2 regions of the Lichenibacterium dinghuense genome follow, and region 2 is predicted to be linked to the other one. Evidence: riboswitches for the same ligand, from Rfam matches in the RefSeq annotation. Region 2 holds a riboswitch; the other holds the start of a gene.

Region 1 (3,594 bases), 1.8 Mb from region 2:
AGCGCTGTTTCGCGATCTCGGCCTCGCCGCCGACTTCTCGGCGGTGGACGCCGAGGAAAGCTCGCGCGGGGACGCGTTGCTCTCGGCCGCCGGGGACGCGGATTGGCTCGTGATGGGCGCGTTCCGGCGCGGGCGCTTGCTCGACTGGCTGTTCGGCAGTGTCAGCGAGACCGTGTTGCGCGAGGCGACGATGCCGGTATTCCTCGTGCACTGACGGCGCGGGGCTTTGAACTGGGAGCAGGGAATGGAACGAGGTGGATGGAAGTTCTGGTGCCGCCGCCACGAGCGGCTGCTCTGTTACATCGTGGCGGTCGATGACCGGGCCGAGGCCGAGAAGGGGTTGCGCAACCACGACCCCTTCGCGGAGGTCCTCGACGTCGAGCGCGTGCCCGACAAGGTGTTCGCGCTGCTCGACATGCAGCCCGGTCAAGTGACGGGCTGGAGCACGATGAACTGGTGAGCGGCGGAACGGCAGAGCGGATCAGCATGCGAAGGGAAAGAGACGGTGTCTTCCTCATGAGGACAGCGCAGGCAGCAGCTGGCGCGAACACCGAGCGTGCGCCATGGACCTCGTGACGGTCCTCGCCGTGGCGGCGGGCGGCGCGCTCGGCACCGTGGCGCGCTATCTGCTGGCACTGGCCCTCGCGCCGATCAGCGGCACGCTGCCCTGGGGCACGGTGGTCATCAACGTCGCCGGCTCCTTCGTCATCGGGCTGTTCGGCACGCTGACGCTGGCGCACGGCCGCTATCCGGCGCCCGAGGTCGCCCGCCTGTTCGTCATGGTGGGCTTCTGCGGCGGGTTCACGACCTTCTCCTCCTTCAGCCTGCAGACGCTCGACCTCTTGCGCGCCGGCGCCTACGGCCGCGCCGCGGTCAACGTCGCGGCCTCGGTCGCGTTGTGCCTGGCCTCCGTGGCGCTCGGCCACCTCGCCGGCGCGGCACTGAACGGCGGCGCCGTGCCCATCGTTCAGGCCAGCATCGAGGAGGACTGATGCCCGCACGGCGCCCGTCAGGCGACGCCCATCACGCGGATCAGCGCGAGGCTGACGAGGCCGAGAACGACCAGCGAGGCCGTCACGGCCGCGGTGACGCGGACGCCGGCCTTCGCCACGACCCGCACGTCGACGCCAAGGCCCAGCGCCGCCATCGACACGGTGGTGAGCGCGCTGGCGGTGGCGGCGATCGGCGGCAGGGCCGGTGCCGGGATCAGCCCGAGCGAGCGCACCAGCAGCACGAGGAGGAATCCGACGATGAACCACGGCACGAGCTCGTGCAGCGCGGGGCGTCCGAGGCGCGGCCTGTCGCCGGCGGTGACGTGCGGCGCGGCCTCGACCGGCTCGTCGCGCAGACGGCGCGTGACGAGCGACAGGGCGAGCACCACGGGGCCGAGCATCAGTACCCGCACAAGCTTCACCACCGTGCCGACCTGGTTCGAGAGCGCGCCGATCGGCAGCGTCGCGGCCAAGACCTGTGGCACGGCATAGACGGTGAGCCCCGCCAGCACGCCGTACTGGGTGAGCGACAGGCTGAGCACCGGGACCAGCAGCGGCAGGAGCAGCACCACGACGACGCCGAGCACGGCCGTGAAGGCGATGGACGAGGCGACGTCGTCGCCGTCCGCGCCGATCACCGGCGCCACGGCCGCGATGGCGGAGTTGCCGCAGATGGAGTTGCCGCAGGCGACCAGCACGGCCATGCGCTTCGGCAGGCCGAGCAGGCGGCACAGGGCGTAGCTCGACGCGATGGCGAGCGCCACCACGAGCGCGATGCCGCCGATCAGCGCCGGGCCGAGCGCCAGCACGGTGGCGGCGCTGACCGACGCGCCGAGCAGCACCACAGCGACCTCCAGCAGCACCTTGGCCGAGAAGGCGATGCCGGGCGCCCAGCGCGGGCCCGGCGTCCAGGCGGAGCGGATCGCCACCCCGAGCAGGATCGCCAGCACGAGCGCTTCGAGGTAGGGCTCGCCGACGAGCCGCGTCTCGATGGCCTGCAATGCCACCGCCACCAGGGTCACGACGATGCAGAGAACCAGCCCGGGCAGAAGGGTGGGTCGGATGCGGGACAAGATGTTCACCTCGTTGATGTGGGAGGAGCCCGCGCGACGGTCGCGTCGGTCGGCCCCTGTCGGGTGACGGGAGATAGGAGACAGGCGGCCCGCGCCGTCCAATCTCCAATACAGAACGATCGATCGTGGGGCTCGATCGATTACCTGGGCGGCTCGGTGAAGGTCGGTGAGGGACGCGAATCCCGAGAGGCGTGTGCGAGGCGGCACGGGCGTCCTTTCGAGCACTCGAGCCTCCGCCCGTTTCCCGGGTTCGTCGGCGGCGGCCTTCGTCACGGGATCAATCGTGGAAAAAAGATCCACGACCACTCCGTTCGTGGGTTTACGCTCTGATCGTCGAGCGCTAGCAATGCGGTCGGCAATGGATTTCTGCCTGACCCCTCCGGGGTCGAACCGCCCCGTTCGGGGCTGATGATTCCTACCTTGCACGTCGTAAGGGGGAGTCCGCTTGTCCATTTCACTCATCGGTCGGCGTCGGTCGGCCTTCGCGCGGCGATCTCTTCGGCACCTACGGTCGTTCGTGGTGCAGCGCGCGGTCCATGCGTTGCTGGCCGCAAAGTGTATAGGCCTGACGGTCCCCATGGCGCTGATCGTGGGGTCGTTCTGCGCGGCCTTTCTCTGGCTTCTCGATGCGGTTACGGAAGCGCGCTTCATCCATCCGTGGCTGCTCTTCGGCTTGCCCGGAGCCGGCGCGGCGATCGGTGCCATCTATGCCTGGGTCGGCCGGCCGGCCGAGGGCGGCAACAACCTCATCGTGGACCAGATCCACGAGCCGGGCGGCGGCATACCGCTTCGCATGGCGCCCCTCATCGTCGTCTCGACCCTGGTCACCCACCTCTTCGGTGGCTCGGCGGGGCGGGAGGGGACCGCGGTTCAGCTCGGCGGCACGATCGCGAGCGCCATCGGCAAGCCTCTCGGCCTCGGGCCCGCCGACACCAGCATGCTCCTGACCACCGGGATCGCGGCGGGCTTCGGAGCCGTGTTCGGCACCCCGATTGCCGGCGCGGTCTTCGCGCTCGAGGTGCTGGCGGTGGGGCGCGTGCAATACAGCGCCCTCGTTCCCTGCGTGCTGGCGGCGATCGTCGGGGACTGGGCCTGCCATGCGTGGGGCATCAGCCATGTGGCCTATCACGTCGCCTTCTCCAGCGTCGCGGACGGGCCGGCCGGTTCGTTTCACGCCGATCCAGTTCTTCTCGTGAAGGTCGCCCTGGCCGGGGTCGCCTTCGGCTTGGCGAGCCTCCTGTTCTCGGAAGCGATGCACTGGTACGGTTCGGCCTTCAAACGGCTGTGCACGATCCCCTGGCTCCGCCCGGCCATCGGCGGCCTCGCCGTCATCGGTCTGACCTATGCGCTGGGCACGCGAGACTATCTCGGCCTCGGCGTCACCTCGCCCGATCCACACGCCGCGTCGATCGTGGCGTTCTTCGGGAACCATGTTTTCCCGTGGGCCTGGGCCTGGAAGATCGTCTTCACGGTCGCGACCCTGGCGACGGGCTTCAAGGGCGGCGAGGTCACGCCCCTGTTCTTCATCG
Region 2 (3,594 bases):
GAGCGACCGCGGGCTGCCGCGCTCCTTCGCACACATGGAGGGCTTCGGCGTCCACACCTGGCGCCTCGTGGACGCCAAGGGCGGCAGCCGCTTCGTCAAGTTCCACTGGAAGCCCGTCAAGGGCGTGCATTCCCAGGTGTGGGACGAGGCGCAGAAGACGGCCGGCAAGGACCCGGACTACCAACGCCGCGAGATGTTCGAGTCGATCGAGCGCGGCGACTTCCTCGAATGGGAGCTCGGCCTGCAGATCGTCGAGGAGAAGGACGAGTTCGCCTTCGACTTCGACCTGCTCGACGACACCAAGCTGATCCCCGAGGAGCTCGTGCCCGTCCGCATCGTCGGCAGGATGGTGCTGAACCGCAATCCGGACAACTACTTCGCCGAAACCGAGCAGGTGGCCTTCTGCGTGAGCCACGTGGTGCCGGGCATCGACTTCACCAACGACCCGATGCTGCAGGGGCGCCTGCATTCCTACCTCGACACGCAGCTGCGCCGCGTCGGCCCGAACTTCGCCGAGCTGCCGATCAACCGGCCGCTGAACCCGGTGTCGAACGGGCGTCGCGACGGCTTCGCCCGCAACACGATCCACAAGGGCCGCGTGAGCTACTTCCCGAGCGCGCTCGGCGGCACCCACCCCATGCACCAGCCCGAGGCGGTCGACGCCTTCCGCTCCTACGCGGAGAAGGTCGACGGCCACAAGATCCGCGCCCGCTCGAAGAGCTTCACCGACTACTTCACCCAGGCGACGATGTTCTTCAACTCGCTGGCCGCGTGGGAGAAGAAGCACCTCATCGAGGGCATCGCCTTCGAGCTGAACCAGTGCGAGACCAAGGCGGTGCCGAAGGCCGTGATGGCGAACCTCCTCGTCAACATCCATCCCGACCTCGCGGCCGGCGTGGCGGAGCAGACGGGCCTCGACATCGAGGAGTGCAAGCGCGCCGCCCCGAAGCCCGTGGCGACCGCGGTCGCCGAGCCGAAGGAGATGCCGAGCGGCCGCCTCAAGGTTGACCGTTCGCCGGCGCTGTCGCAGGACAAGCCCGCGAAGGGCATCAAGGGCCGCAAGGTCGCGGTGCTGGCCGGGAACGGCGTCGACGGCGAGCAGCTCGGCGCGCTGCGCTCCGCGCTGGAGGCGCGGGGCGCGGTGATCGAGGTGATCGCGGCGCACGGCGGCACGATCACCTGCTCGCTCGGCAAGAGCGTCAAGGTGGACCGGCCGGCGGTCAACGCGCCCTCGGTGATCTACGACGCCGTGGCGGTGCCGGGCGGCGCGTCGGCCGGGGTGCTGGCCAAGACCGGGCTCGCGCTCGCCTTCGTGGCCGAAGCCTTCAAGCACGGCAAGCCGCTCGCCTTCATGGGCGAGGGCGCGGCGCTGATCGCCAAGGCGCACCTGCCGGTGCCGGCCGCGGGCGCCCCCGAGCAGGGCGTGACGGCGGGCTCGGCCGCGGAGGCTGTGGACGCGCTGGTCAAGGGCCTGGAGAAGCACCGCTACCACGACCGCGACATCGAGGCCGTGGCGGCCTGAACGTCAGCGCAGGGTGTCCGGAGGATCGGACCGGAGTCGCCGAAGGGTGCGTCGCCCCTGCGACACGGCCTCCGGCGACATGCGGGAGGCATCGTTCTCGACGGATGGGCGACATCCGGCGCCGAACGTCGTTCCGAGCGAGGCGTGGTGAGCCTTCTCCGGCTTGGTCGCCCGCCCAGGCCCCAGGGGAACGGCTGAGCCGGCGCACGAAACAGCACATGGGGCCGCGGAACCTCGGCCCGGGTCGCGTCCTTGATCCCTGGGACATGCGCATGGTCTCGACGGGGCGACCTCGCGCACGATCCCGTCGATTTCCCGGACGATGGTACGTCGGGGGTCTTGCCTTCGAACGCGGACTTCCCTAGAAATAGGCAACCGGGATGGAGTTCCCGTTCAACCGCCATTTTGGCTGATGACTCCTGCTTTAGCCCTCCATCGGGCTAGCGGAGGCTCGCCGTGCGGTGTTTACCTGAAAATATTCAGCTCATGATCGCCGACCCGATCGTGCGCATGCTGATGGTCGCGGATCGCGTCGACGAAGGCGAATTGCGTTCGATCCTGACGCGCGCACGCGAGCGGGTCCCCCCGTCGGAAGACCTCATGGATGCCCCAGCGCCGGGCGCCTCGATCGAAGTGTCTCCGAACTTCTCTCCCTTGCCGCTGGGCTGGGCCTCCTTCGGGGCCCCCTTCGGCTGCCCCTCGCACGCTTGACGGAGGGGATCATGAACATCGACCTGATACCGATCGGACGGGATGCGCCGGAGGAGTTCAACGCGGTCATCGAGGTCCCGGTCGGGGGCGAGCCGGTCAAATACGAGTTCGACAAGGCGACCGGCGCCCTTTTCGTCGACAGATTCCTGCAAACCGCGATGCGGTGTCCCGGCAACTACGGCTTCATCCCGCGCACGCTGTCGGAGGACGGCGATCCATGTGACGTCCTGGTGCTCGGGGATCATCCGGTGATGCCGGGTGCGGTCGTGGCCGTGCGACCGATCGGGGTGCTCCGAATGAGCGACGAGAACGGCCCCGACGAGAAGGTCGTCGCCGTGCCGGCCACACGGGTGACGCGTGATTTCGAGCGCATCGCCTCCATCGACGACCTTCCGGTCTCGCTCTGCGAACGGATCGAGCACTACTTCGCCCACTACAAGGATCTCGAAGCAGGCAAGTGGGTCACGCTCGGGGGGTGGGAGGGACCGGACGCGGCTCGATCCATGGTCCGGGCGGCCATCGATCGGCACGGTGCATCGGCGAACAAGGGATCGTGAGGACATCATGGGCGCGAAGATCGCAGACATCGACGCCATCGAGATCCTGGACTCGAGGGGCAATCCCACGCTCAAGGTGGACGTCACCTTGGACAACGGCGTCGTCGGGACGGCATCCGTGCCGTCGGGCGCTTCGACGGGTTCGCGGGAGGCGGTGGAGCTCCGGGATGAGGATGGGGGCCGCTATGGGGGACGCGGCGTCTTGAAGGCGATCTCCCGGATCCGGGAGAGGATCGCCCCGAGGCTCCACGGACACGATCCCCGTCGACAGGCGACGCTCGATCACATGTTGTGCAAGCTCGACGGGACGCCCGACAAGTCGTCGCTCGGGGCCAACGCCATGCTGGGGACGTCCATGGCCATCGCGCGGGCTGCGGCCCGCGACCTGGACCTCCCGCTGTACGCGTACCTCGGCGGGATCGCGGCCCGCCGCCTCCCGATGCCGATGATGAACGTGATCAACGGTGGCGCGCATGCGGACAACGGCCTCGACGTGCAGGAATTCATGATCGTGCCGGTGGGAGCCACCAGTTTCTCCGAAGCGATGCGCTTCGGTGTGGGGACGTACAGGAGCTTGAAGGCCTCGCTGCTGGCGCGCGGTTTGGCGACGGGCGTGGGGGATGAGGGCGGTTTCGCTCCGAACCTCGGCGATACGGAGGAGGCCCTCGGGCTGTTGGTCGAGGCGATCGAGGGGGCCGGCTTCGTTCCAGGGCGCGACGTGGCGATCGCGCTCGACCCCGCCGCCTCGGCATTCCGCGACGGTGCGGGGTACAGGATGAAGGGCGAGGGGGGCGGACACCTCAC

Evidence for each region. A riboswitch is a leader RNA that binds a small molecule or an ion and turns the genes downstream of it on or off. The one in region 2 is predicted to bind fluoride.
Region 1: another riboswitch for fluoride. It lies ahead of L7N97_RS21110 (DUF190 domain-containing protein); the one in region 2 lies ahead of L7N97_RS12670 (hypothetical protein).

The regions. Positions count from the first base shown of each region.
Region 1 covers NZ_JAJLMN010000001.1:4,427,669-4,431,262, reverse strand. The annotation lists gene L7N97_RS21130 (universal stress protein) at 1-214, shown strand, start outside; gene L7N97_RS21125 (hypothetical protein) at 245-460, shown strand; gene crcB (fluoride efflux transporter CrcB) at 564-992, shown strand; gene L7N97_RS21115 (YeiH family protein) at 1,010-2,065, opposite strand; fluoride riboswitch at 2,411-2,490, shown strand; gene L7N97_RS21110 (DUF190 domain-containing protein) at 2,643-3,594, shown strand, end outside.
Region 2 covers NZ_JAJLMN010000001.1:2,616,575-2,620,168, reverse strand. The annotation lists gene L7N97_RS12675 (catalase) at 1-1,522, shown strand, start outside; fluoride riboswitch at 1,890-1,951, shown strand; gene L7N97_RS12670 (hypothetical protein) at 2,009-2,233, shown strand; gene ppa (inorganic diphosphatase) at 2,245-2,790, shown strand; gene eno (phosphopyruvate hydratase) at 2,798-3,594, shown strand, end outside.